3 regions of the Brucella intermedia LMG 3301 genome follow, and region 1 is predicted to be linked to each of the others. Evidence: predicted binding sites of a transcription regulator. Region 1 holds the regulator's gene; each other region holds the start of a gene.

Region 1 (9,809 bases):
GGTACAGAACTTGTCGCAGCCCTCCTGCACGGTCAGGAACGCTGAAACACCGCGCTTGCGGGTCTCCTCGCGCCTCGGCGATGGCAGATGTTCAAATTTATCTTCGAGAGCGTATTCGGTCTCCACCACCTTTTCGCCGCTGCGAACCCGCGCAAGCGCATTGGGCAGGCGATGATAGGTCTGCGGCCCGATGACAAGATCGACATTCGGCGCACGGCGCAGGATTTCCTGTCCTTCCGCCTGCGCCACGCAGCCCGCAACGCCGATGGTCAGTTCCTTGCCATTCGCTTCGCGCGCATCTTTCATCTTGCGCAGACGGCCAAGTGCGGAATAGAGCTTTTCCGACGCTTTTTCACGAATATGGCAGGTATTGAGCAGAACCAGATCGGCATCATCCGGCGTATCGGTCGCGACATAGCCTTCCGCTGCAAGGCTGTCGGCCATGCGCTGGCTATCGTAGACGTTCATCTGGCAGCCATAGGTCTTTACGAAAACCTTGCGCGCATTCGGGCGCTCTGCCGCGGGGTCGAGTTCGGTGATATTGTCGCTCATGCGCGGCTATCTACAGCTTTTGTCGTCATTTTGGAAGGTGACAATCTGACGGCTGTCACTCTTCGGGGATATCACGCCCCAGCAATGCGCTTTGCAAAAGCGCGCGCACCCGGTTTTCCATTGTGCGAGCGAGCGCCTTGCGATCTGTCTCGGCGGTTACGACAATGGGTTCCCCGAAACGCACCTCGACGTCTATCGCGCCCTCGCGCAAGATGCCTTTGAGATGCGGCATCAGTTCAACATCGCCCGGCCACGACGCAATGGGGCGGAAATAGCGGCCCATCGCCATGCCGTGAACCCCCGTATAGGCGATCGCAACCGGCTGAACCATGACTTCAGGCACATTCGCTTCCTTGATCGCGGCGTGCGCGGCACCGAAAAGCGCCGTCTTGAAAGGCAGAACGCGATTGCCGTCCGATGTCGTGCCTTCGGCGAACAACACCATTGCGTCGTCGGTCGCCAGACGCCGCGCAATCTCCGACGTCTGCTCTCCGGTCTTGCCTCGCCGCTCGCGCTCCACGAAAACGGTACGCTGCAAGACGGCGAACATGCCGAAGACGGGCCAGTCGCGCACTTCCGATTTGGCGATGAAGGACACCTGTCCTACGGCCGACAGCACGACAATGTCGCTCCATGATGTATGATTGGCGACAAGGAGAAGCGGGCGGCCTTCGTGCATCTGGCCGACGGTCCTGATGCGGAAGCCGAAAAGCCGCGCCACGACGCGGTGGAAGAAGTTCGGCAGGCTGCGTTTCCAGCCGTTCTTCAGTTTCAAAAACAGATATTGCACCGGAATCAGCGACAGGCTCAGCGCAACCATGGCCGCGACGACCAGGAATATCCGGATCGCGCCGATCATGGCGCCCTCTTCAGGTCACGCCGCAAGATGAGGGCCGCCGAACGCCCATTCGCCGTTTCGTAATAGGCCGGACGGTCGCCGACTTTCCGGAAGCCGAGACGGCGGTAAAGCGCCTGCGCGGCGACATTGGCCTCGTCCACCTCGAGAAAAAGCGTTTCGGCCCGTTCCTGGTAGAGATGGCGCAGCACGGCATCCATGAGCGCGCGCCCCACGCCCTGCCGCTGCACGTCGCGCGCGACGGCGATGGTGAGGATTTCCGCTTCTCCTGCGACCAGACGGGCCAGCACGAAGCCGCACGCATCGTTCGGCTTGCCTTCCGCACGCGCCACAAAGCCGAACACAGTGTTTTCGCCAATCAGCGACCTGAAATCATCGGAGCTCCAGCCATGATGGAAGGCGGCGGCATGAATGCGCTGGATCGCATGGCTGTCCTGTGCGTTCAGCGGTTCTATCGAAACCTCCCTGCGACCGAAGCGGCCGAACGGCAAGCCCATCATCGGCTATTCCCCAGCGCTCTTCCGCGGCAGCGCAAACCCGACCTGTGGCTTTGCATCAGGCCCGCGCATGTAAAGCGGCTTCGGCGCATCCCCCGGCTGGCGCGAGCCAGCGAGACGCGCATAAACGCCGATTGTCGCGGTCGGCTCTGACGGGCCGAGTGCAAAACGTCCGCCAACCGCTTCATTGATTGAAACGGAAGCGGAACCCGCAAGAACCGTATTTTCCGCCTGGGAAGCGGCAAGGGCCTCTGCCTCGTCCCGTGACAGGACCAGAGGCTTATCGCCTGGCAAACCCTTCGCATCGAATGGTTGCGCATAAATTTCGCCGCGATGCGCGTCGAGGAGGACGAGCACCGGCTTTTCAGGGTTCGTGAGCCGGCTTTCAGCGGCCAGCGCTTCGAAGGCTGTGATGCCGAGCGCCGGAACGCCGAGGGCCAATGCAAAGCCGCGCGCCGCCGAAACGCCGATACGCACGCCGGTAAACGATCCCGGCCCGATATTGATCGCCACGCGATCCATGTCGCTGAGCGATAGTTTCGCCTCCGTCAAAGCGCGTTCTATATAGGTCATCAATACTTCCGCGTGTCCTTTGCCGATGTTTTCGCTCACATCGGCAAGCACGAGATCGCCATCGGAATCGTAGACGGCAACGGAACACCACGAAGCGGCAGTATCAAGCGCGAGTATTTTCATGCGCAACCGGGTAAATCAGATTTCGCGCTGCGACAAGCCGCAACTTGGTGCAAGCCCAATCGGTCCCGTTTTTTAACCGACCCACGGAACAAAATCTGTCGGCATGCATTTTCCCACCGGGTGCGGGAATGTTTTGCGTTGCCTTGAAGGTAACGAAGGCCCCTCCGGCAATCGAGCCTTGTAAGGATCTGGCGGGTTCGTTTGTGTTGGAACAGCTGCCCACGACCATGAGCGACATTCTCCCAGTCTCTCCTAGCCGGATCGAGCAAAAGGATGTGAGGATAAAATGCCCCAGAAGTCGATGCATGCAACCCGCAACGATCTTCCTTCCAACACGAAGACGACAATGATCGCGCTGCTTAACGAAAACCTCGCCGCGACAATCGATCTTGCCCTCATCACCAAGCAGGCTCACTGGAATCTCAAGGGGCCGCAATTCATCGCCGTTCATGAAATGCTCGATGGCTTTCGCAACGATCTCGACGAACATGTCGATACGATTGCCGAGCGCGCCGTACAGATCGGCGGCACGGCCTACGGCACGACGCAGGTGGTTGCCAAGGAAAGCAAGCTCAAACCTTATCCGACCGACATCTATGCCGTTCACGACCATCTGCTGGCATTGATCGAGCGCTATGGCGATGTTGCCAACCTGCTGCGCAAGTCGATCAAGGACGCGGATGAAGCGGGAGACGACGATACGGCTGACATCTTTACCGCCGCGTCCCGCAGCCTCGACAAGGCGCTGTGGTTCCTCGAGGCCCATGTTCAGGAAACGAACTGATATGAGAGCCTGACGGCCTGGCAACCGTCGTTTCTATAAAGGCCGGGAAATCCCGGCCTTTTTTGTCTGGCTATACTCAGTTAGCCCATTCGCCGCCGCGCATCACCGGCTCGCGGGTTCCGTCCGCGTTGATGCCGTCGACGTTGATCTGGCCGGAGCCGATCATCCAGTCGATATGGATAAGGCTCGCGTTGCCGCCCTGCGTCTTGATCTGTTCCGGCGTCAGCTTCGCTCCGTCGATAAAGCATTTGGAATAGCACTGGCCGAGCGCGATATGACTTGCTGCGTTTTCATCGAACAGGGTGTTGTAGAACAAAAGCCCACTCTGCGAGATCGGCGAGGAATGCGGCACCAGCGCCACTTCGCCCAGATGACGGGCGCCTTCATCCGTATCCAGCACCTTGTTGAGAACCTCTTCACCACGGCTCGCCCTGGCCTCGATAATCCGCCCGCCCTCAAAGCGAACCGCGATATTCTCGATCAAGGTGCCCTGATGCGACAAAGGCTTGGTGCTGGTCACATGGCCTTCGACACGAAGAGCGTGGGGCGTCGTAAACACTTCCTCCGTCGGGATGTTCGGATTGCAGGTGATGCCGTTTTTCGCAGTGGACGCGCCGCCGTGCCATTCATGGCCGTCGGCAAGCCCAACAGTCAGATCAGTGTTCGGCCCCTTGAAATGCAGGGCGCTATAAGCCTTGCCGTTCAGGAAGCGGGTGCGGGTACGAAGTGCTGCATTATGTGCAGCCCAGGCGCCGACCGGATCATCGACATCGACGCGCGACGCCGCGAAGATCGCCTCGGCCAGCTTGCGGGTCGCAACATCTTCCGCGTCGTTTGGAAACATGAGCTGCGCCCATGCCGGATTGGGATAGGAGATGATGTTCCAGTTGATGTCGAAACCGGCGATCTTTTCCAGCGCCGGCTGATAGGCCTTTGAATTGGCGCGGTTGGCGCGTGAAACCTTGGCCGGGTCCTGGCTTGAAAGCAGCATCGGATTGTCGGCTGCGATGGCCAGACGGGCAGCGCCGTCCGAATAGGCCTTTGCCATGCCTTCATAAAGCCAGCTTGCCGCACGGTCGAAACTCGCATCCGATGCATTCTCGTACCGGGCAAGCGCCATTTCATCATCCGCGAAGAACGGCGTTACCAGCCCGGCTCCGGCCTTGTAAGCATGCTTGGCGATGAGGCGCACCAGCGGCAGCGCCACGACCGGCGCGGTGATGACGAGATCCTGCCCCTCGCGCAATTGCAGACCGACACGAACGGCGACTTCCGCAAGACGTTCAAGTTTCACCGGATCGATGACTGGGTTCAGCTGTTCAGGAGCCATGGGTGGAAGACCTCTTTGGATATGGAATCACCGACAGTTTATCAGACGGCATAATTTCACCACCTTTTTTCCTGCCTTTACGCTATAGTATTCACGCGGTCAGTTGCAGAAGAAAGCAGACAGCAATGAATAAGAAAGTGCTTATCTTACTGGGCATTACCGGCCTTCTGACCGGCTGCGTAACGATGACGCCCGAACAGCGCCGTGCAGCTGACGAACAGACCTGCCAAAGCTATGGTTTCAAACCCAGGACCGACGCTTTCGCCAATTGCCTCATGCGGCTCGATCTCGATCGCAGGGCCGACAGGCGCGCCTGGCAGAATCAGGTCGATTTCTATGATGCTCCGATGGTGATCTATCGTCCGGTCTATCGGCCCTGACGCCTTCGCTGAAAACAACTGCAATCTGCCATTGAAATCAAAACGCCGGTCGGATTGGACCAGACCGGCGTTGCAGAGCATCCGATTATAAGCGCTTCTTAGAGCGGAGCTTCGGGACGGTCCTGGGAGAGAAGAAGCGCGCCGATTGCGTCAGCCTGCTTCTGGCTCGCCGGAGCATAGCCAAGCGAGGTCGGCTGCGGGGCCGTGGTATCGAATTGCGGCTGGTAGGACGCCATCTGCATATGCTGTTCCTGCTGGGGGGCCGCAACACCGCGATGACGCACTAGACGGTCACTGCGCGCCTGAGGACCGACGCCGCTGTTCTGGTCTGCGCTTTGAGCCTTGGAAGCCTCCGCCAGTGCCACCTGAACAGTCGGTTCCGTTCCCGGAACCGGACCGGTCTGCGGCAGGGTCACATCATAAGATGGATCCTGCGGAACAGAAGGCGATTGCGGCGAATATGCGAGGGCAAGATTGTATGGCTCCTGCGGGACCGGGTTCTGCAGCGAGCCATCGCGGTTGCGCTTTTCATAGAAGGAATTGCCACCGGCGACGAGCACATAGTGCATGTTGTTGTAAGGGAACCTCAGGCCCGCCGTATGGAAGAACATGGCGTTCTTGAGTTTCGGATGGCGCTGCCCCTTCAACACTGCATCGGCAGTCGCCTGAACATCAGGCAGCGCCCTGGAATCCATCCTGCGGGTGAGGACGCCCGGCGCAAACTGGTTCTTCTGGCCAACGACGCCGCAAATCGTATCGGGATAACGGCCCGATGCGAGACGGTTCATGACGACCGTGCCGACAGCGAGAAGCCCGTCGGGGCTGGACCGGTTCGATTCGAAGAACATCGCGCGCTCAAGGCATTCCTTGTCACGCGCTGTGTAGGTGTAGGTCTTCACGCCATTGACGGATTTGACGTGGCTTGCCGCCGTCTTTTCCGAATTGGCTTTTCCCGTGGTTCCGGTCGTCGTGCATCCGGTGACCACGAAAGGCGCAACCACCAGCCCGACAAGAACGGGCAATTTCCACTTCGCGGCGCGCGTCAATGGCTCAATCTCATGTTAGGACCCTTAACTGATCCAGTCATTCGTTCAGGCAGACACATCCGGAATGATGCGCGCGAACGTCTGACTGCGGTGCAAGTCAAAGAGGACGAAGATCAAAATCGTACGTCCTACTGTCGCTCAATCGAATTCAAGGTTTTGGAATTTTTAGGCCAAAAAAAGGCGAAGGGTCAAATCCCAACGATGCAGGCAGCGGTCATACAGCCTGAAACGAAATCCGAATCGAGAGTGCGAATATGCCTACAAGCCCTTTAAATATATTAATAATTTATTAACGAGAATTACGAATTCAGATAAGGCATTGATTTAATGCGATACAAATTCCCGCAATACACGCCATATCGCTGCCTTAATTCGCTTTTGCTTGGATGGTTTCTCCATCACGTCCGCGCTGCTTCGAATGATCTGCAAAAATTCTGTTTCCCATGGGTTCCGTGGGTTGTCGTCAACTTTGGAAACAGATTTGTAACATCGCGTGAAAATGCGTGATTGGCGCGCAGTTTTGGTCGGGCCTATGCGAATCGGATCAACGTTGCCGCAGGCTGATCATCCGCAAACGGCCCGCCACGATGAAAATGGCGGGCCGATCAGGAGCTATATCTGAGAGTTTGAATGACGGTGTCGATCAACCGAAAGAATAACCGGCACCGCGAACGGTGCGGATCGGATCGAGCGCGCGACCGACATTGATCGCCTTGCGCAGCCGTCCGACGTGGACGTCCACCGTGCGATCGTCCACATAGATGTCCGGACCCCAGACGCCATCCAGAAGCTGGCTGCGCGAGAAGACACGGCCGGGCGACATCATGAAATATTCGAGCAGTCGGAATTCAGTCGGTCCGAGACGGACCTCCTTTTCCTTGCGGTAAACCCGATGCTGCTGACGGTCCAGAACAAGGTCGCCCACTTTCAGCACATGCGAAAGAATGCTCGGATTGGACCGGCGCAGCATCGCCTTGACGCGCGCCAGAAGTTCCGGCGTCGAAAACGGCTTTACCACATAATCGTCGGCGCCGACGCTCAACCCGCGGACGCGTTCGCTTTCCTCGCCACGCGCCGTCAGCATGATGATCGGCAGGCGCTCGGTTTCCGGCCATTGGCGCAGGCGGCGGCACAATTCGATGCCCGAAACCCCTGGCAGCATCCAGTCCAGAATAAGCAAATCCGGCACATTCTCGCGCAATGCGATTTCGGCCTCGTCGCCGCGCAGCATGGTATCGACCTGGTAGCCCTCTGCCTCAAGATTATAGCGAAGCAGCACGCTCAGCGCCTCTTCGTCTTCTACCACAGCGATTTTGGGTGCCTGTGACATCCAGTATTTCCCTATCCAAATGCGGCGGGCGGTGGATACAATCCCCCCAATCGACCGCGTGCCGCCGCGCTATTCACTCATTCTCAGCCGTCGGACTCGGGATCACTCCAGGTCCGGTCGGATGCAGTTCAGGGTTTACGCGCCTCATCCACGACAATACCGTGGCTCAGGTCTTCCTTGGGCCGCTCAGCCGGCATTTGCAGGCCGGTCACGATGTAATAAACGGTCTCCGCGATGTTGGTCGCGTGATCGCCGATACGCTCGATATTCTTGGCGCAGAACAGAAGATGCGTGCAGGCGGAAATATTGCGCGGATCTTCCATCATGTAGGTCAGCAATTCGCGGAACAGTGACGTGTACATGGCATCGATCTCATCATCGCGGTCACGGACGACATTGATCTGCTGCACCGAGCGCGACGCATAAGCGTCGAGCACGTCCTTGAGCTGGGTCAGCGCCAGTTCGGCCAGCGTTTCCAGACCACGATAGAGCTTTACCGGCTGACGCGATTCCGAAACGGCGGCAACACGCTTGGCAATGTTCTTGCCCAGATCGCCAACGCGCTCCAGGTCGGCGGAGATGCGGATCGAACCGATGATCTCGCGCAGGTCCACGGCCATGGGCTGGCGCTTGGCGATGATCATCACGGCCTTGTCGTCGATCTCGCGCTCGCTGGCGTCGAGGATGAGATCGTCGGAGATGACGCGCTGTGCGAGCGCGTTGTCCGCATTGACGATAGCGGCGACCGACTGCTCGACCATACGTTCCGCATGTCCGCCCATTTCGGCGATCTTGTGGGTGAGAAACTTCAATTCCTCATCGTAGGAGCGAACGGTATGCTGAGACGGCATAGTAGACCTCGTAATATAAATTGCGGGGAAGCCGCACTGTCTGTTGAAACGCAGTTCCGGATCAGCCGAAGCGTCCGGTGATATAGTCCTGCGTGCGCTTTTCGGTCGGCGCGGTGAACATGGTTTCCGTGTCGCCCACTTCGACCAGATTGCCGAGGTGGAACATGGCTGTGCGTTGCGAAACGCGCGCGGCCTGCTGCATGGAGTGCGTGACGATCACGATCGTATAGTTCTGGCGCAGTTCGTCGATCAGCTCTTCCACCTTCGCGGTTGCAATCGGGTCGAGCGCCGAGCACGGTTCGTCCATGAGGATGACTTCCGGGCTGACCGCAATCGCGCGCGCAATGCAAAGACGCTGCTGCTGGCCACCGGAAAGACCGGTGCCCGCATCGTGCAGACGATCCTTCACTTCCTCGAACAGGCTCGCCTTCTTCAGGCTCGTTACGACGATTTCCTCCAGATCGGCCTTGGTGCGGGCGAGACCGTGGATGCGTGGGCCGTAAGCGACGTTTTCATAGATCGACTTGGGGAACGGATTCGGCTTCTGGAACACCATGCCGACGCGGGCCCGCAGTTCGACGACATCGATCTTCGGATCGTAGATGTCCTCGTTGTCGAGCGTGATCTTGCCGCCGACCTTGCAGCCTTCAATCGTATCGTTCATGCGGTTGAGCGAACGCAGGAAGGTAGACTTGCCGCAACCGGAAGGGCCGATCAGCGCTGTGACCATCTTTTCCTGGATTTCCAGATCGACGTCGAACAGAGCCTGCTTCTCCCCATAAAACACGCAGACCTTGTCGCCGCGCATCTTTATGGAACTGGCGTTGGCGTTCATTTTTTCTCCTACGGCTTTCTCGAGAGATCGTTCAGTCATCAGGTTCATAGCTTTCGACTCCCGTTTACCAGCGGCGCTCGAAGCGGCGGCGCAGAATGATTGCTGCAATATTCATCACGGCAAGGAACAGAAGCAGGACGATGATAGCGCCTGACGTGCGTTCCACAAAGGCTCGTTCTGCTTCGTTTGCCCACATATAGATCTGCACCGGCAAAGCAGTCGCCGGTTCCATCGGCGTTGACGGTACGTCGGCGACGAAGGGCCACCATGCCGATCAGCAGAAGCGGCGCGGTTTCACCAAGCGCATGGGCAAGGCCGATGATCGTGCCGGTCAGGATGCCGGGTGCGGCAAGCGGCAGGACATGGTGGAAGACCATCTGCGTTTTCGACGCGCCGAGGCCAAGGGCCGCGGAACGGATCGATGGCGGCACGGCGCGAAGCGCGGCGCGGGTCGCGATGATGATGGTTGGCAGCGTCATCAATGTCAGCACCAGACCACCGACCAGCGAGGCGGAGCGCGGCAGGCCGAAGAAGTTGATGAACACCGCAAGCCCGAGCAGGCCGAACACGATGGACGGGACCGCCGCCAGATTGTTGATGTTCACCTCGATCATGTCGGTGAAGCGGTTCTTCTTGGCGAACTCTTCCAGAT
Region 2 (9,809 bases), 1.4 Mb from region 1:
AGTGGCCATCCAGCAGTTAAGCCTTATGCCAGTGGGGTGAAGCGAACGCAGCCCGGATAATGCCTAATCGGCCCAGAGGCTTAACCAAAACTGCATGGCGGACACCTCAGCTGTTCTCGTCATTCTCGATGGAGAACTCCATGCGATCCGCCGAAAATCGCGACAGGGAATATTGGATCGGTTTTCCCTCAGTATCGACGTTTACTGCACGCGCTGTCACGACGATGGCACCCGGAGACAGTTTCAAGATTCTCAAGTCTTCCGGACCGGCATGACGGGCCGATATGACAGTCGATTTTCGCAGGTAATCGGCGATCCCCGCAGCCTTGAACGCAGCCGTTATCGAGCCGCTTTCCGCATAATCCTCTGCAAAGGAAGGAAAGCGCGCGGCATCGATCCAGTGAGTCGCAATCGAAATCGGATAACCATCGGCGTTGTGCATCGTTTCAAGCCGGATCACCTCATCGCCCGCATGCAGTTCAAGCGCGTCCGCGATTTCCCGGGTCGCGATTTCCCTGCCTGAGGCCAGCAGAATCCCCTGCATTTCACGCACCTGCGAAGCGAGCGACTGGGAAATGCGGGTGCGGCGTCCGATCTGGTAGGTGAGGCGCCTTGCGTTGGCGACAAAGGTGCCGCGTCCTTGCTCGGCGCGCAGCACGCCTTCCTGCGTCAACGCTGCAATGGCGCTGCGCACCGTATGGCGATTGACCCCGAACCTGTCGGCCAGCTCCATCTCGGCAGGCATGCGCGCGCCGGATTGAAGCTTACCCGCCATGATGTCGCCGCGTATCTCATCGGCAATCTGCCGCCAGATCGCAACGCCGCTGTTTCTCTCAATGTGTCTGGTCTTTGCCATCAACTGTCATCGTCCTGTCATTGGCAGGGTGTATTCATTCTGGTATTGTATAGTTGTCTATATAACTAGACAATTTGAAAGATCGCGTCAACAGGATTTGAAGGCAGGGAAGCTCATGTACGGTACGGAGCATGGTGCGAAGGGAGGCGGAGCCGGTTCCGCCACTGAAAGCAAAAAGGCACCGGATGCAGTGCAGCTCGCACGGCAGGTAAGCATGGCGGTTCTTGCGCGCGCCAGCAGCGAAGAATTGCAGGCCTTCTGGCAGGCATGGTCCGACAAGCCGGAATTTGAGGTTTTGCGCGGGCCGGAAACCGGCCTTGTGATGCTGCGCGGACGCATCGGCGGCGGCGGCGCTCCCTTCAATGTGGGCGAGGCGACCGTGACGCGCGCCACTGTGCGGCTTTCCGATGGTTCGGTCGGTCACTCTTATGCGCTTGGCCGCGATCAGGAAAAGGCGCGCCTTGCCGCTCTCTTCGATGCGCTTTGGCTGGATGAAAGCCGCCGCGACGCGGTGGAAACGCAGGTGCTGGGCGTCCTGCGCAAACGGCATGACGATGCCGACGCCACGCTGCGCGGCGAAGCGGCTGCTACCAAGGTCGATTTCTTCACTATGGTTCGGGGAGACAATTGATGCTTCCTTCTTCTCCAGCATTTGAAGGCGGTCTGGCTAATCCGGTGACGGATGCGCAGTCGGTCTTTCATGCCGTCATGCACGCCATGGCCAATCCCGGCCGCATCTATCCGCTGGCCGCAGCTGCCACGCCGCCGCAGCCGCTGACGCCGGAACTGGGTGTAATCGCTGCAACCCTGCTCGATCATGATGCGACGGTGTGGTGCGATGCGGCGATAGCCGCCAATGAATATGCAACCGCCTGGGTTACTTTCCACACCGGTGCGCCCCGTGTCGAAAATGCCGATGCCGCGCAATTTTTCTCTCGTAAGCGATGTGTCGCTGCTGCCGTCCCTAGCCGATTTTTCGCAAGGCAATGCCGAGTTTCCCGATCGTTCCACAACCATCGTGCTGGCTGTCGCGTCGCTGAAAGGCGGGCAGGGCTTTGTGTTGAAAGGCCCCGGCATTGATGGCGAGCGTTCGCTCCGCGTCGATGGTCTGCCGCAGGATTTCATCCAGCAATGGCGTGAAAACGGTGCGCAATATCCGCTTGGCGTTGACCTTGTTCTGGTCTGCGACGGCGCTGTTGCAGCACTTCCCCGCACAACCAGAATTTCTGCTCTGGAGGGCTGAAAATGTATGTTGCCGTAAAGGGTGGCGAAACGGCCATCCGCAATGCCCACCGTCTTCTCGATGATCGTCGTCGCGGTGACCGTTCGGTTCCAGCGCTTCGCCTCGACCAGATTGCCGAACAGCTGGCGCTGGCGGTTGATCGCGTCATGGCGGAAGGTTCGCTCTATGACCGTGAACTGGCAGCCCTTGCCGTGCGTCAGTCGCGTGGCGATCTGATCGAAGCAATCTTTCTGGTGCGCGCCTATCGCACCACCTTGCCGCGCTTCGGCTATTCCCGTCCGATGGAAACGGCACAAATGCTGATTGAGCGCCGCATTTCGGCGACCTATAAGGATCTGCCGGGTGGCCAGCTTCTGGGGCCGACCTTCGATTATACCCATCGGCTGCTTGATCCCGATTTGGCTGGCGATGTGGCTGTGCCGGAACCGGAACTGCGCCCCGCAGAACCCGAAGAAACGCCGCGTGTAACCGATATTCTCGGCGTCAACGGCATGATCGAGGAAGACGGCTCGCTGCCGGACGGTCACGAACCGGGCGATTTGACCCGCGAACCATGGACATTTCCGATGGAGCGCGACCTGCGCTTGCAGGCATTGGCGCGCGGCGACGAGGGCTTTCTGCTGGCGCTCGGCTATTCCACCCAGCGCGGCTATGGCAACAACCACCCATTCGTTGGCGAAATCCGCATCGGCGAAGTCGAGGTCGAGTTCGATGTGCCGGAGCTTGGCTTTGCCGTCTCGCTGGGTCGCGTACAGCTGACCGAATGCCAGATGGTCAACCAGTTCAAGGGTTCGGCCAAGCAGCCGCCGCAGTTTACACGCGGCTATGGGCTGGTGTTCGGCCAGAGCGAGCGCAAGGCCATGTCCATGTCGCTCTGCGACCGTGCGCTGCGCGTGCGCGAATTCGATACGGATGTGACCGCACCCGCACAGGATGAGGAATTCGTCATTTCCCATTCCGACAATGTGCAGGCCACCGGCTTCGTCGAACATCTGAAACTGCCGCACTACGTGGATTTTCAGGCAGAACTCGAACTCATCCGCCGTATGCGCGCCGAATATGAGCAAGCGAACAACGATACCGAAAGTTTGGCAAAGGAGGCCGCGGAATGAGCGATCTGGCCAATTACAACTTCGCCTATCTGGACGAGCAGACCAAGCGGATGATCCGCCGCGCCATTCTGAAGGCCATTGCCATTCCCGGCTATCAGGTGCCGTTTGCCAGCCGTGAAATGCCGATGCCTTATGGCTGGGGCACGGGCGGCGTGCAGGTGACGGCCTCGATCATCGGGCCGGATGATGTGCTGAAAGTCATCGATCAGGGTGCCGACGACACGACCAACGCCGTCTCCATCCGTGCCTTCTTCCAGAAAACGGCCGATGTTGCCGTCACCACCCATACGGGTGAGGCGACGATCATCCAGACCCGTCACCGCATTCCGGAATATCCGCTGACCGAAGGGCAGGTGATCGTCTATCAGGTGCCGATCCCGGAACCGCTGCGTTTCCTTGAACCGCGCGAAACCGAAACCCGCAAGATGCACGCGCTTGCCGAATATGGCCTCATGCATGTGAAGCTCTACGAAGACATTGCGCGGCACGGCCATATCGCCAAGACCTACGATTATCCGGTGATGATCGAAGGGCGCTATGTGATGGCGCCTTCGCCGACGCCGAAATTCGACAATCCGAAAATGCACATGTCTCCGGCATTGCAGCTGTTCGGTGCCGGGCGCGAAAAGCGCATCTATGCCGTGCCGCCCTATACGGATGTTGTGAGCCTCGATTTCGAGGACCACCCATTTGAGGTGCAGAAGTTCAAGGAACCGTGCGCGCTTTGCGGCGCGAAGGGCGTCTATCTCGATGAAGTCGTGCTGGATGATCGCGGCGGCTCGATGTTCGTCTGCTCCGACACCGATTTTTGCGAAGACCGTCAGGCGAATGGCCATTTCGGCCATCTGGCAGCGAACAAGGAGGCCGCACAATGAGCGAGCAACCTCTACTGAGAGTAAACAGCCTGTCGAAATACTACGGCAACCGCCGTGGCTGCGCGGATATTTCCTTCAATCTGTGGCCGGGCGAAGTGCTGGCCATCGTCGGCGAATCCGGTTCCGGCAAGACGACGCTACTGAACAGTCTGGCAACCCGTCTGGAGCCGACTTCCGGCACGGTTGAATATCGGATGCGCGACGGTGAATTCCGCGATCTCTACAAGATCGGCGAGGCGGAACGCCGCTTCCTGATGCGGACGGACTGGGGGTTCGTGCACCAGAACCCGGCAGACGGATTGCGCATGACGGTTTCGGCCGGCGCCAATGTCGGCGAGCGTCTGATGGCGGTCGGCGAACGCCATTATGGCAATATTCGCAACACGGCAACCGAATGGCTGGGACGGGTCGAAATCGCCTCCGACCGTATCGACGATCAGCCGCGCGCCTTTTCCGGCGGCATGCGCCAGCGCCTGCAGATTGCCCGCAATCTGGTGACGGCGCCGCGTCTCGTCTTCATGGACGAGCCGACCGGTGGTCTTGATGTGTCGGTGCAGGCGCGCCTTCTCGACCTTCTGCGCGGTCTTGTCAGCGATCTCGGCCTTTCGGTGATTATCGTGACGCATGATCTCGCCGTCGCCCGGCTTCTGTCCCATCGCATCATGGTCATGAAAGACGGCCATATTGTCGAGCAGGGACTGACCGACCGCGTGCTGGATGACCCGCAGGCGCCTTATACGCAGCTGCTTGTGTCGTCTATTCTGCAAGTTTAGTAAATTAAAACAGATGTTTATTGCATGTTGTTCCTAAATTAGCCGAACTTCATGCGTGAGGTGAAAAATGCCTATGTTGCAAACATCAGCCCCGCTTGCCGTCACCGGCGTTACCAAGACCTTCGTCATGCATTTGCAGGGCGGCATCGAACTTCCGGTCGTTCGCGGCGTGAATTTCGAACTGAATGCCGGCGAATGCGCCGTGCTTGGCGGGCCTTCGGGCGCGGGCAAAAGCTCGATCCTGAAGATGGTCTATGGCAATTACGCGGTCAATGGCGGCTCGATCATGATCCGCCATGCCGACAGGTTTGTCGATCTTGCCACTGCCGATCCGCGCGAAGTGCTGGCGGTGCGCCGCGATACGATCGGCTATGTCAGCCAGTTTCTGCGCACGCTGCCGCGTGTTGCGGCAATCGACGTGGTTGCCGAACCGCTGGTCGCGCGTGGCGTCGACCGTGAGACAGCGCTCAACCGCGCCCGCGAACTTCTGGCGCAGCTCAATCTTCCGGAAAGGCTGTGGGCCTTGCCGCCTGCGACGTTCTCGGGCGGCGAACAGCAGCGCGTGAATATCGCGCGCGGCTTCATCACAGATCATCCGGTATTGCTGCTTGATGAGCCGACAGCCTCGCTCGATGCGAAGAACCGCGCGGTCGTGGTCGACCTCATCAGGGCCAAGAAGGAGCAGGGCGTCGCCATGCTCGGCATCTTCCACGATGAAGACGTGCGTTCGGTCGTTGCGGACCGGATCATCGACGTGACGGCTTTCTCTCCGCGGGGGCTGGCATGACCAAGCTCTCGGTGGAACCGCTGGTTCACGAAACGGCCATCGTCAGCGGCTGTACGCTCGGGCGCTATACCGAGATTGGCGAGCGCAGCCGCGTTTCGGAAACCGTGCTGGGCGATTATTCCTATCTCGGCGTCGATTGCGAAATCTGGTGTGCGGAGATTGGCAGGTTTTCCAATATTGCCAGCCACGTGCGCATCAACGCTACCAACCATCCGACATGGCGTCCCACACTGCACCATTTCACCTATCGCGCCGGTGATTACTGGCCGGAAGAAAAGGACGAGACGGAGTTTTTCGAGTGGCGTCGCGGCAACGCGGTGAAGATCGGCCACGACACATGGCTCGGCCATGGCTCGACAATCCTGCCGGGCGTGACGGTCGGCAATGGTGCGGTTGTCGGTGCCGGAGCCGTGGTGAGCAGGGACGTCGCGCCCTATACGATCGTGGGCGGCGTGCCCGCACGTCTCATTCGCGAACGCTTCGACGCTGCAACCGGCAATCGCCTTGACCGGCTGGCCTGGTGGGACTGGAGCCATGATCGTCTGCGCCAGGCGCTCGATGATTTCCGCACGCTCGATATCGAAGCCTTCCTCTCGAAATATGAAACAGCCGCCAACACAAATGCGCTGATGAAAGAGCTGTCCAATGGCTAATGAAATCGTTCTGAAAAACGCGCGGATCGTGCTCGCCGATGAGATTGTTTCCGGTTCCATCCTGATCCGGGACGGCAAGATCGCAGCAATCGACCACGGCAACAGCAATGGCGGCGACGACATGGATGGCGATTACGTCATCCCGGGCCTCATCGAGCTGCACACCGACCAGCTGGAAAGCCACTATGCGCCGCGTCCGAAGGTGCGCTGGAATGTCGATGCCGCCGTGCAGGCACACGATGCGCAGGTCGCGGCCTCCGGCATCACCACGGTATTCGACGCGATGCGCGTCGGCTCCGACTATGACCGCGATTTCGTCGGCAAGGATATGCGCATGCTTGCCGACGCGATTGAAAGCGGCGTGCGCGAAAATCGCCTGCGCGCAGATCACTTCCTGCATCTGCGCTGCGAAGTCTCCTCTGCCGATTGCCTCGAAACATTCGAGCTTTTCGCGGATGATGACCGCGTAAAACTCGCATCCTTGATGGATCACGCACCGGGACAGCGGCAATTCGTTGATCTTGAGACCTATCGCACCTATTACATGCGCAAGATGAAGCTCACGGATGAGGAGTTCCGGGTGCATTGTGAAAAGCGTATGGCGGATTCGGACGCCTATTCGGCCAGACACCGCCGCTCCATCGCCGAACTGGCGGCAACGCGTGGCATCGTTCTGGCCAGCCATGACGATGCAACCAGTGCGCATGTCGATGAATCGCTCGACCATGGCGTGCGGATCGCCGAATTCCCGACCACGATGGAAGCCGCCAATGCTTCAAAGGGCGCTGGCCTTTCCATCCTGATGGGCGCGCCGAATATCGTTCGCGGGGGCTCGCATTCCGGCAACATCGCCGCGCGCGATCTGGTGGACAATGGCAGCCTGGATATCCTGTCGTCGGATTATATCCCGTTCAGCCTCATTCAGTCGGCATTCGGTCTGGCTTCCGGCGAACGCCCGATTGCGTTGCCGGATGCGATCCGGCTTGTGACCAAGAATCCTGCCGACGCGATGGCGATGGATGATCGCGGTGAGATTGCCATCGGCAAGCGCGCCGATCTGGTCCGTGTCCGTCCGAAGGGCGCAATCCCGGTTGTCCGCACCGTCTGGCGCGAAGGCGAACGGGTGCTCTGATGCAGATGCAATCCAACAGGCCGAAAGGCTGTTTCGTCGCCGTTGTCGGCCCCAGCGGGGCCGGCAAGGATACGATCATGGATGCGGCGCGTGTGGCTCTGGCGGGCGACACGCGTTTTCACTTTGTGCGTCGGATCATCACCCGCCCGCAAATGCCGGGAACGGAAGATCACGACAGTCTGGATGAAGCAGCATTTGCAAAATCGGCGGGCGAGGGTGCTTTCTCCCTGCACTGGCAGGCGCATGGCCTGAGCTACGGATTGCCGAAAACGCTGGAGGATGAAATCGCCGACGGAACTGTGGTGATCGCCAATGTTTCACGCCGGGTTCTGGGCGATGTTCGCAGGCTCTACCCGTCGCGCTCGGTGGTCGTAATTACGGCCCGGCCGGAAGTTCTGGCCGAGCGGCTCGCATCGCGCGGCCGCGAAAGCCGGGAGGAAATCGTCGCGCGGCTAGCACGTGAAGTCAGCTTCGATGACGCTGCGGGCGATGTTGTCACAATAGACAATTCTGGCGAAGTCGGTCTGTCCACAAAAGCCTTCCTGCGTCACCTGGAGGAAATCAGCGTCAAAACAGTCGCTTAGATAGATTTCTTGTAGCAATATCTAAATTTACACAAACGTCATGGGGCTTTCATTGCAGTGTCATGGAAGCCATTCAGAGTAAGCATGAATGGAGACGAATTCATGCTTCAACTGAAAAACATAACGCGCCGCTATAATGACAAGGTGGCGGTTTCGGGTGTGGACCTCGAAATCGAGCCGGGCACGTTTGTGGGAATTATCGGGCGCTCGGGCGCAGGCAAGTCGACGCTTCTGCGCATGATCAATCGCCTTGTCGAGCCTTCAGAGGGAACCATTCACTGGGATGGCCGCGATGTTACCGGGCTGAAGGGCGCGGGCCTGCGGGACTGGCGCGCGCAATGCGCGATGATTTTCCAGCATTTCAATCTGGTTGACCGTCTGGATGTTCTGACCAACGTCCTGATGGGCCGTCTGAACTATGTTTCGACGCCGAAATCGCTCCTGCGTATCTGGAGCGATGAGGAGCGCCTGATCGCGCTTTCAGCTTTGCAGCAGTTCGACATTGCGCATCTTGCAGCGCATCGCGCGGACGAGCTTTCGGGTGGCCAGCAGCAGCGCGTGGCGATTGCCCGCGCGCTCGTGCAGCAGCCGCGCATCATCCTCGCCGACGAGCCGATTGCATCGCTCGATCCGCGCAACACGCGCAGCGTCATGGACGCTCTGCGTCGCATCAATCGCGAATACGGCATCACGGTTCTCTGCAATCTGCACTCGCTCGATATTGCGCGCAGCTATTGCGACCGTCTCGTCGGCATGTCCGCCGGCAAGATCGTATTCCGCGGCACACCGTCGATGCTGACAGATATGGCATCACGCGACCTTTACGGCATGGAAGCCGCTGACGTCATCGATGCCGATGAGCAGTTGGACGCACCGATGCCGATGCCAGTTCCGCAGTCGGCTGAAGCCGTTCTGCGCCAGCTTTCCGCCTGAGCGCACAAAGCTCCGGAAAAAACACGCTCCAAACTCAGGATTAACAGGAGATACCCATGCTTAACCGTAGAACCTTTCTGGCGGCTGTTGCGCTCACCGCTACGATGACCTTCAATGCCCAGGCTGCTGACTGGAGCAAGGACTATCCGGAAATCGTTCTGGGCGTAATCCCGGCGGAAAACGCCTCGACCACTTCCGACCGTTATGCGCCTCTGGCTGCCTATCTCGGCAAGGAACTCGGCACCAAGGTAACGCTGCGCGTCGCCAACGACTATGCAGCCGTTATCGAAGGCCAGCGCGCCGGAAACATCCAGATCGCATTCTATGGCCCGGCTTCCTACGCCCGCGCCGTCATGACCGGCGTTGAAACCACGCCGCTCGTCAACCAGCGTCACGACACCGGCGTCAACGGCTATTATTCGGTCGTTTATGTTCGCGCCGACAGCCCGTACCAGAAGATGGACGACCTGAAGGGCAAAACCATTGCTCTCGTCGATCCGAACTCGACCTCGGGCAACAACGCACCGCGCTTCTTCCTCAACCGCGAAGGCTATAGCGTAGACACGTTCTTCGGTAAGAACTTCTTCGCCGGCAGCCACGAAAACGCAGTTCTCGCTCTGGCGCAGGGCACCGCCGATGCCGCTGCCAACTCCTGGAACTCGGAAAACGATTCCAACCTGACCCGCATGGTCAGCCGCGGCGTTCTGAAGGATGCCAACGGCAAGGAACTGACGAAGGACGACTTCCGCATCATCTTCAAGTCGGACTTCCTTCCTGAAGGCCCGTTCGCCGTTCTCAGCACCCTGCCGGATCAGCTGAAGGCCGATATCAAGCAGGCTTTCCTCGACATGCGGAAGAAGG
Region 3 (9,809 bases), on a different contig from region 1:
AGCTGGCGCCAACTTCGGCAACGGAAGGATCGCCGCATTTCAGCAGCACTTCCCACTTGCCGGTCGTGGCGGCAAAATCCTGCCCGTCTTCCTCGATCTCGATGATATGGCCGAAGGCGTTCTTGGCGCGCGGATTGGCGGCATCCACCTGATCGTCCTTGCGCTTGGTATTGTTGGTGAGCATGACATAGACGCGGCCATTGACCGGGTTCGGCTGCACGTCTTCCGGGCGGTCCATCTTGGTGGCGCCGAGAAGATCGCCAGCGCGGCGGGTTTCGATCAGCACATCGGCCTGGCTCTTGAAACCGTTCTGTTCGGTGAGCGGACCCTGTCCGAACACCAGCGGCATCCACTCCACCTTGCCGTCCTCATGGAACTTCGCCACGTGCAGCGTGCCTTCATCCAGCAGGTCCATATTGGCGGCGCGGTCATCAGGGTTGAACTTGCCCGCCGTCACGAACTTGTAGACATAATCGAAGCGTTCGTCGTCGCCCAGATAGAAGACCACGCGCCCATCCTTGCTGACGATGGATTCCGCTCCCTCGTGCTTGAAACGGCCAAGCGCGGTGCGCTTCTTCGGCATGGAGTTCGGATCGGACACATCCACCTCGACGATCCAGCCGAAACGGTTCGGCTCGTTCGGTTCCTTGGAAACGTCGAAACGGTCGTAGAAACGGCCCCATTCATACGAGCCTTCGGGAATGCCCATGCGCTTGTAATTGGCCGCTTCCGCGTGGCCTTCCGGCAGTTCACCAATGAAATAACCGTGGATGTTTTCCTCGGCCATGATGTAGGTGCCCCATGGGGTGACGCCGCCCGCACAATTGTTGATCGTGCCGAAGACCTTGGTGCCGGATGGATCGGCATTAGTCTTGACGCGATCATGACCCGCGACCGGCCCGCTCAGCACCATCTCGGTATTGGAAGTGATACGGCGGTTCTTCGCGCCGTCGAGCACCGGCTGCCATTTGCCGTCCTGCTTGCGGATCTCGACAATCGTGCCGCCATGGGCGGCCATTTCGATATCCACCTGCTCCTTGGAAAGCGGAGCCTGCTCCACCTTGCCATCGACGATCTTGACGAGACCGGGGAACATCAGGTGCGGATTGGTATATTCGTGGTTGACGACCAGCAGCCCGTGTTCGGGCGAACCGTCGATGGCGATATAGCCGACATAATCATTATTGTAGCCGAACTGGCGGGCCTGCGCCTCGGCGGACTGTTTCGCCGGGTCGAATTCCGGCGCATCAGCGAAAAGCCTGTCTCCCCAGCGCAGAAGCACATCGGCATCATAGCCTTCCGCGACATGATGATGGGCGTCCACACCGGCCTCGACTTCCTTGAACGAAAAGGCCGAACCGGATGCGGCGCGCGCATCGCCAGCACTCATGAGGGCGAGCGGGCTGACCGTTGCCGCAATGGCCGAGACGGCGAGCGATCCACGCAGAAAGCCACGGCGGGAAAAGCGGCGGCTGATGATTTCGCCCATGGTGGGGTTATCGGACGGATTGCGCGGATCGGCATCGGCTTCTTCCAACTGGCTGGTCTTGAACAGACTTTGCTGGGAAAGATTGTCTGACATTGCTGGCTCCCTATCGAACAGTGAAGCTGCAAATTAGAAGCAGTTCATGACAGACGGACGACATTGTCCCAGTCCTTGGTCCCAGTCCTTGGCCACAGTCCTTGCCTTCCCGTGATGCCGGGCTGCCAAGAAAACCTGTCAGGAATAATTCTGCGGACCAGTAGAATAATTTTGCTGGCGAAAGCGCTTTCCGATAAAACCGTCCCGATTTCGTCCTTTGAGGGGTTGACGATGACCGACATGACGGCCGCACGGCGCAATATTATTATCCTGACGATTGCACAGGCGCTTGGCGCCTCCAGCCCGCCCATCGTGATTTCGCTGGGTGGCCTGGTCGGCCAGAAACTGTCTTCCGATCCCGCCCTCGTCACGCTGCCCGTCAGCCTGTTCAATCTCGGCCTTGCGCTGGGCACGCTGCCAGCGGCCTTCTTCATGCGCCAGTTCGGACGCCGCAATGCCTATATGCTCGGCGCGCTTGTCGGCGCCTCGGCGGGCGTGATCGCAGCCGCAGGCATTTTTGCGGCATCCTTCCTCATCTTCTGTCTCGGCACGCTCACCGCCGGTTTTTATGCCGCCTATGTCCAGAGCTACCGCTTTGCCGCCACCGATGCGGCGACCGGCGACATGAAGGCCCGCGCCATCTCATGGGTGATGGTCGGCGGGCTCGTTGCGGCCATCGTCGGGCCGCAGCTCGTCATCTGGACACGCGATACCATTCCGGATGCGATGTTCGCGGGCAGTTTCCTCAGCCAGGCGGTTCTGGGCCTGCTCGCCCTCCCCGTCCTCTTCATGCTGCGTGCGCCTAAGATCCGCAAAGACCCGAACGTGGTCCATGATACAGGCCGTCCTCTCGGCGAAATTCTCCGCTCGCCGCGCTTCATGCTTTCCGTGGCCGCCGGCGTCTGTTCCTATGCACTGATGACATTCGTGATGACGGCTGCGCCCATCGCCATGGTCGGCCATGGCCATTCCGTCGATCATGCAGCCCTCGGCATCCAGTGGCACGTGCTTGCCATGTTCGCCCCGAGCTTCTTCACCGGAAGGCTCATCACCCGTTTCGGCAAGGAAAAGATAACCGCGCTGGGGCTGGTGTTGATCGCCTTTTCCGCCATCATTGCGCTCGGCGGCTTCGATGTCGGCCATTTCTGGGGAGCGCTGATCTTCCTCGGCATCGGCTGGAATTTCGGTTTCATCGGCGCGACCGCCATGGTGACCGACTGCCACACGCCGGCTGAACGCGGCAAGGCACAGGGCGCCAATGATTTCATCATGTTCGGCACCGTGGCCTGTGCTTCCTTCTTTGCCGGCTCGCTCCTGCATTCCTCCGGCTGGGAAACCATCAACTGGCTCGTTTTCCCGATCGTCGCCCTCGTTCTGGTGCCGCTCATCCTGCGCCTGAAGCCGAAAGAGGCTGTCGCAGAAGCCTGATCGGTCAAAAGCCCCGCTCTTTCATCCAGAGCCTGCCGCCTTCGGACACTGCGTCATAGACAGCGCCACCGAGGGCGGCGCCTATATCCGTATGCAAGCCTGCGTAGGATGCCCCGTCTCCCCGCTCACCAGGCGGCGCGGAAACCGCGATGCAATCCGTGCCGGTCCCTGTCGAGACCCTGCCGCCGACATCGAGCCCAAGTTCCATGATGGCTGCGGTGCGGGCCTCGGCGGCAATCGACATTGCCTCCAAATGGGCCGCGACCGACAAGGGCCTGTCGATATGAACCAGAAGATTGATGGTTCCGGCGGGCATAATCATCTGCGCGCGTTCCCCCACCCTCCCCGCATTGGTCAGGCCGACAGTGGCAAGGCAGGCGGCATGTGCCTCGCCGGAGCGCCGTGTTGCGACATGATGCTTCTCCACGTTGCGCGACGTCATCATCTGCACCGCTTCGCCATAGCCGGCTTCCGCCAGTTTCGCCTCAAGCAAACGCACCGGGTCCACATCCAGTGTCAGATCGTCATTGCGCACTTCCAGCCAGGCGACGGAGCGCGCCCGGACGAAACCCGGACGGGTCAGCGACCAGCTCAGAATGTCTTGCGGTTCGCGAAACTCAGCCGCGAGGACCGGGCGGAAACAATGGATCGTGAAAGGCAGCATGAGCAATCTATCGCAGATCAGCGTGAAGTGCGCGACCAGCGCCTTGTCGCCATTTGCCATCATCCACAGGACCGCCGCAGGGGCAACATAACCGGCGCGGCGATAAAGCACGGCTTCGTGACTTGGCCACCGTTGCGCAAGGCGATATGGATCGCGGAATATTGTTTCGCGCGTCTTGAAACGGACAAGCGGTTTGCTCTGGATTGCGTCATGATCAACGATCTCACCGATGAGATATTCTGGATATTCACCATCGGGTGCTGCATCCTTTTCATCATGCGCCTTCTGTCGCCTCCCCCACGTCACAAGACTGACCAGGCGCAGGACCTCAACACATTGCGCCCTCGCCGCCGTTCGCGTCGTCGTCGCTTTCAGGCACTGGACTGAGTTTTCTTCCCCGCCCATGCTTTCCGGCGCGTTTTATAGCGGTAGCCCGACGGCCCTGATCGACGCCTCCACAAGCGGCGCTGACAATTCTCAAGCAATGTTCAAAGCCAACAGCCCATGAACCTCCAAGGCGGGTTGGAAGCCTTCCCGGCCTCTTTTACGGTTCCTTGATCTTGTTAAACTTCATGAACGATACGAAACCTAAAAGGCAGTTCAGTTTTGTCATGCTGACTGGACTTTTTATGGTTAACGAACCTGTCCATTGAGCGCGGCCATCAGCATTGGCCTTATCGAGAAAGAGCCATTGGCAGCCTTTTCCGTCAAAATGCGCAGATAGCCTCCAGCAGACTGAATTTGCTCAAAGCGCTGCAGGATATAGGCAATCACGATCGACGCATTATAGGGTCCAAGAACCTTCTTTGCGAGATCATAGAGCTTTCCATCGATCCCGAGGAAGGAGCGTACTTTCTCTGCCGTATTGGCGAGATCCTGCCAATGCCGAATGGAACTGACCGCATAGGCCGTGATCTCCGGACAGGAGCGAAGCACCATGTCGAGCGAAACCGTGGGTTCTGTTGGAGCGCTGGTGATTTCATTTACGCGCTGGTCGATAAATTCAGCCGTTGCCTTTTCAAAATGGGAATCTGGATTCGATTCAATTTGCTGCCGCTCATTTTGAGATTCATTGCCGCGCAAATTCTGAACATTTTCATGAATTTTCAATGCGTTATCGATTTCCGTACGAATTGCCTGCAAGGATTCGACCAAAGCTGCCAGCTCTTCCTGCTCCGCACGGCGCGGAATGCTGTCGACGATCAGGCGAAAGCGGTGACGGATGTCCTGCCAGTTACCGGCAAGCTGTTCCTCGGCGGCGAATTCGACAAGCTTGGTGATATCGCGGCGCAGCAAGGTCAGCTGCTCGCGCATTTCACGCAATGCAGTCTTTCCCGCCCTCACCTGTTCCGCAGCTGTTTCCAGTTCACAGGCACGGGCCAGAAGCGGCGCCAGTGAAAAGCCGAAAGCAATCTGCACGTCTCCGCCCTTGGCGCGACGCGCATAACGCTTGCCATTCGGGCTGTCCTGCCGAAGGATGAAACCGGCATCGACCAGCGCAGCCAGATGACGTCGCAAGGTCGCATCCGCCATGCCATGGGCGCGCAATGCCAGTTGCTTGTTGGAGGGAAACACGATCAGGCTGCTCTGCGTATTCAGTTCCGTTTCCGGATAGAATGACAGGAGCGCCGAAAGAACCGCCAGAGAGCGATCATTCAGGCCGAACAGCGTCTTTGCCTCACACAGCCAGCGATGCAGCTGCCACTTGTCGGCAACCGTTCCAGGCGCAATTTGCCGTGTGTTCTGTTGACTTGCCAGCAAGGCAAGCGTCATCCTTCGACTGCCAAACGGCGTCGAGGCCAATTGAATCTCCATTTTCTTTCACCTTCCACAAGGCAAAAGAAATCCACCCGCCGAAATGACGCTAATAGCACTTGACAGTGATTCGTGGATTTGCGATTCTCTAGCTGCTAAACCAATGAGAAGGGCTTCCACACGGCGACGTTTGGGGGCCTTTTTCTTTTGCTGTCTCGTTCCTTTTCCTGAACAGTTTCGACGCAAACACTCTTACAAATTCAACTGAGCATGTCCTAATCCGAACCGGTTCCCGTTCCCGTTCCCGTTTCCGTTTCCGGTTTTCGGGAAGACATGCCTTACACAATCAGACCGCAGCAAAGCCGCTGGTCAGTACGCTACTCACTTCTCCTCGTTGCGGAACGACGCATAAAGCTCATCCAGATTGCGAGAAAGCCATTCGGCAAAACGCGGCCCGTTGGCGGCACTGAGCGCCAATGTGGCCGACTTGCCATTCTGTTTGATAACCGCGCTGACGGACTTGTCAGAAGCCGTCCAGCTGGTTCCGGGCCGCAGAGCCGCCTTGGTGACGGGTTTCTTCTGCTTTCCGCCTTTCAGATAGCCATAGAGCTGCTCGAAACGATCGACAGACGACGCCTTTTCAAAGGCCGAAGTCGCCAGAAGTTCTTCCGCAGCATCCTTCTTGCCCGGTATTTCGATCAGCTTGCGCAATTCCAGCCAGCGATCACGCCCGATACCCTTGGCCGGACCCACGGCCAGGAGAATATGCTCCGGAATGGCCTTCGGAATGGTCAGCATCTTCGACAGGGTCTGGTAATCTACCGTCAACGCCGCCTGTATGGCTTCACGTTCGAAGCCCAGCGCCTCAAGACGCGCCGCAAAGAAGACACGCTCGATGAAGCTCAGATTGGCGCGGGCGGAGTTTTCCTGGCCCTGGCTCAGAATATGTTCCAGATCGGCGAGGGGCTTGATGACCGCCTTGACCTTGATACCAAGTTCCCGGGCAACCCGCGCACGGCGGTGGCCGAAGACGATCATATAGCGGCCGCTGGTCTCTGGATGCGGACGCACGAGGATAGGACTGTCCTGCCCACGCTCGCGAATGGCTTCCAGAAGTTCGCGATATTCCTCGTCATCCGTTTCAGGCAGGCGATCCGCCACGAAAGAGACATCCAGCTGTGCGGGATCAAGCTCGACAATGGTTTCGCCATCGAGCTTCTGGGCCGCCTGCTTTGCCAGTTCGTCAATCGATGCGGAAAGGGATTTGGCGGCACCGAACCGGCGCGATACGTTTTCGACCGGCTGAGAGGCCTGTTCAGCCGCCGGTTGGTCCCGCATAACGCTTTCAAATATGTTCTTTCGTGCCATTCCTGTATCCTCAAACCGGTCAGAGACCTGATTTTATTCAATATTCGCCGCTTTAGACGGCAGTCTAACGCCCCCATGCCTCATGAACGAGGCCGCGAATTTCCGAATTGACCGCTTCCATGGCTTCCATGGCGCGATCATAGGTACCGCGATTCATCGATGAACGCTCAACCTCGTAAAGCGTCTGCTTGGTAAGACCGGCATCGGAGATAGCCGTCGATTTCAACATCTGGTGCTTGAGCATATGCGAAGCGAGCATGCTTTGCATGAAGCCGACCATCTGCGCCTGCGGCACGTCGGTCGGTTCGTAACGGGTGATCAGATAGCGGAACCAGTCGAGCTGCACCGCGCCGCCGGCCTGACGGACCGTCTTGAGAATATCGCCGAGCATCAGCAGGAACTGCGACATGGACATCAGGTCGAGCATTTGCGGATGAACGGTAATCAGCACCGAAGTCGCTGCGGAAAGCGCCGTCAGCGTCAGATAGCCAAGTTGGGGAGGGCAATCGATGACCACGACGTCATAATCGCTGTCGACATCGGCGAGAGCTTGCGCGATGCGGTTCCAGAATGTCTTGCCCTCGCCGCCATTCTGCATGGCGAGCGGCGTGTCATATTCATATTCCTGCAGCTCGAGCATGGCGGGAATGATGTCGAGGCCGGGGAAGTTCGTCCGCCGGATAACCTCACGGATGGGTTTCCTTTCGGAATCGTAACGAATGGCTTCATAAAGCGACGGAAACTCGTCGAGTTCCGGCTGGATGCCGTGCAGGGCGGAAAGCGAAGCCTGCGGATCGAGATCGATGGCCAGCACGCGATGGCCGGTCAGCGCCATATGCTGCGCCAGATGCGCAGCCGTCGTCGTCTTCCCGGAACCGCCCTTGAAGTTGACGACGCCGATGACCTGAAGCTTTTCATTGCCGCGACGATGCGGAACGTAGCGCTTCACTTCGGCGCGGCCGTTCTGGTCGAGCCACTGGCGCAGTTCCTGAATCTGCTCGCCACTATAGGCGCGGCGGCCACCTGTTAGAATGGTCGGCTCGACACCCTTGCCTTCAAGATGTAATTTCTTGAGATTGCTGGGAGAGACACCGAGGAAATAGGCAGCCTCGGCCATCGAAAACTGGCGCAGCATGTTCTTGCGCGCATCCGGCGGAAAGTTTTCGTGACGCAGCAGATTGAGCTTGCGAGAAATCTCGCGCCCTTGCGATAATATCATGTCGTCAAACGACAAGGCTGCTGCCGGATTTGCGATATTCATTTGCTTGGTGTCCCTAGTGACGGCATTGGAACTGATACCGCCTAAATACCGTCATTATGTCCGATTCTTATTCTATCGCAAGGGGCAGCCGAATTAACAAAGAGTTAGCGCCGGTATTAAAATTAAGCGAAATTTTATCGATTCGCTGCCGGTTCTGCTATCCTTTTGTTTTTATGATCTTTTATCGGTTTTAGACGGCGGTCTATAAACCGGAACCCTGAACCAGCCTGGAATTTCAATCGAGAAGAGTCCTGTTTCCACACCGGAGCGACATCGCTTTATAGGGGACAAAGCTTGTTCGGCCGATTCTCTGCTAAGTTCCGGCGCCGTGATCATTGCGAAGCCGAAATGATACAAAGCGGCGCGGGGAACTGCCCATTTCGGCGTGTCAAAAGACGCGTGTTAAGGTCGTCTGAGGCCGAGGGGAGGCCGTGGCGTCTCCACTGGTCGGCACCACCTTCATTCTCCGTCGTAGATACGATCGTTCAAGACGGTCTGCGGTGGTCCGCTTGTTAACTGGGCCGCGAATAGCGGTAACCGATATTGGTCCGGGCTGCTGCGGCCAGCGTCGGGAAACGAAGGACTGAAATCCAATATTGAATAATAACCCCTGTGCAGTTCCTCCGATCAATCCAGACGGTGAGGCTGCGTTGCGCGGAAGGTGAAGGGGGCGTTCAGCATGCACCGGTTTTGAGCCGGGTTCACTTCTATGAAGTTCTGCCGCTGGGGCCACGCGCTGTTCTCCGGAAGAGGGGAGCGAGTGGTTTCACCCTTACTGCTTGTCCCGCTTCGTGCTTTCAGGGGGTGGATTTCTTAACCAAATCAGGCTAGCTTGGACAGTATCAGTCAGGTCCTGCCGACCTCCGAAGATTGAGCGCGCAGCGCCGCCTCCCAATCCCTATCGAAAGCCCCCTTGCGATCGTCGCTCGAACAAAACCTAAGGGGGTTTTAGGTTTAATACGGCTTCAAAAGGCGATAATTTTCAGCGGGATATAGAGCGGGATATGAGGTCTCCGAGGCGTGCTTTTTCATGCGCTGGTAAGCCTCTGAAGAACTCTGACAACTGTGCGATAAGCCTGATTGTTTACAGGGTGGCGGTCCTTGAACCGGACCATTCCGCGAGCGGTTCGCTAACACTGTTCGCAAAGCGAAACCGCCGGAATCCTTTTCCGCTCGGAGGCAGATTGTTCAAAGGTGCTGAACTGAGTGGGTTCCGCCTGCTTCGCTACCTTCATTCACGTCGCTTGCTTTATTCTCGTCCGTGTTTTCCCACCAGTCGCCGAGGGCATCGATGAGCGGCACCAGTCTTTCGCCCGCTGGCGTCAGGTCGTACTCGACACGAAGCGGATAACCGCCGAACTCGGTGCGCCGGACAATGCCGGCCTCTTCGAGCTTGCGCAGTTCCAGTGTGAGCATCTTGTGCGAGATCGTGGGATTATCCCGGCGAAGATCGCTGAACCGTTTTGTCCCTTCCTGAAGATAATAAATGAGCAGGGTCGGCCAGCGGCCGCTCAGGACCTGCATGACTTCTTCGATCGGGCAGCGGGAAACAAGGTCTTTCATCGGCAGCTCCTGGTTACAAAAAGGTGCGTAATTTACTTGGCGGAGCGATGTTTTATGGTCCGGCTTCGCTGCGCAGCGTGATCAGAAGACATCACGGAGAACACCAAACATGGAACCGATCCTTATATATGGCTTCCCGGCCGGAAGCTCCATGGGACTTGTCGCAGCTCTGGAATGGCTGGGCAAGC

The links. Region 1 encodes PhoB, which activates phosphate uptake and scavenging genes when phosphate is short. Its sites were predicted from a motif close to TGTCATNNANCTGTCAT; they were not measured.
Positions count from the first base shown of each region.
Region 2: phnC (phosphonate ABC transporter ATP-binding protein) is a predicted target of PhoB. The motif match lies at 8,052-8,068, and genes of this name have one in related genera.
Region 3: OINT_RS19310 (PhoX family protein) is a predicted target of PhoB. The motif match lies at 1,629-1,645, and genes of this name have one in related genera.

Region 1 is NZ_ACQA01000001.1:2,549,753-2,559,561, reverse strand. It holds gene miaB (tRNA (N6-isopentenyl adenosine(37)-C2)-methylthiotransferase MiaB) at 1-552, opposite strand, end outside; gene olsA (lyso-ornithine lipid O-acyltransferase) at 608-1,411, opposite strand; gene rimI (ribosomal protein S18-alanine N-acetyltransferase) at 1,408-1,908, opposite strand; gene tsaB (tRNA (adenosine(37)-N6)-threonylcarbamoyltransferase complex dimerization subunit type 1 TsaB) at 1,912-2,601, opposite strand; gene dps (DNA starvation/stationary phase protection protein Dps) at 2,888-3,385, shown strand; gene OINT_RS12275 (aminopeptidase) at 3,462-4,715, opposite strand; gene OINT_RS12270 (hypothetical protein) at 4,841-5,095, shown strand; gene OINT_RS12265 (cell wall hydrolase) at 5,194-6,141, opposite strand; gene phoB (phosphate regulon transcriptional regulator PhoB) at 6,785-7,471, opposite strand; gene phoU (phosphate signaling complex protein PhoU) at 7,600-8,322, opposite strand; gene pstB (phosphate ABC transporter ATP-binding protein PstB) at 8,384-9,157, opposite strand; partial or broken gene pstA (phosphate ABC transporter permease PstA) at 9,222-9,809, opposite strand, start outside.
Region 2 is NZ_ACQA01000001.1:1,139,423-1,149,231, forward strand. It holds gene phnF (phosphonate metabolism transcriptional regulator PhnF) at 107-859, opposite strand; gene phnG (phosphonate C-P lyase system protein PhnG) at 972-1,487, shown strand; partial or broken gene OINT_RS24290 (phosphonate C-P lyase system protein PhnH) at 1,574-1,717, shown strand; gene phnH (phosphonate C-P lyase system protein PhnH) at 1,719-2,099, shown strand; gene OINT_RS05440 (carbon-phosphorus lyase complex subunit) at 2,102-3,211, shown strand; gene OINT_RS05445 (alpha-D-ribose 1-methylphosphonate 5-phosphate C-P-lyase PhnJ) at 3,208-4,086, shown strand; gene phnK (phosphonate C-P lyase system protein PhnK) at 4,083-4,859, shown strand; gene phnL (phosphonate C-P lyase system protein PhnL) at 4,927-5,646, shown strand; gene OINT_RS05460 (DapH/DapD/GlmU-related protein) at 5,643-6,299, shown strand; gene OINT_RS05465 (alpha-D-ribose 1-methylphosphonate 5-triphosphate diphosphatase) at 6,292-7,431, shown strand; gene phnN (phosphonate metabolism protein/1,5-bisphosphokinase (PRPP-forming) PhnN) at 7,437-8,015, shown strand; gene phnC (phosphonate ABC transporter ATP-binding protein) at 8,118-8,948, shown strand; gene phnD (phosphonate ABC transporter substrate-binding protein) at 9,005-9,809, shown strand, end outside.
Region 3 is NZ_ACQA01000002.1:1,449,112-1,458,920, forward strand. It holds gene OINT_RS19310 (PhoX family protein) at 1-1,582, opposite strand, end outside; gene OINT_RS19315 (MFS transporter) at 1,814-3,010, shown strand; gene OINT_RS24190 (adenosylcobinamide amidohydrolase) at 3,015-3,737, opposite strand; gene repC (plasmid replication protein RepC) at 4,308-5,489, opposite strand; gene repB (plasmid partitioning protein RepB) at 5,811-6,797, opposite strand; gene repA (plasmid partitioning protein RepA) at 6,862-8,058, opposite strand; gene OINT_RS19340 (winged helix-turn-helix transcriptional regulator) at 9,247-9,621, opposite strand; gene OINT_RS19345 (glutathione S-transferase family protein) at 9,731-9,809, shown strand, end outside.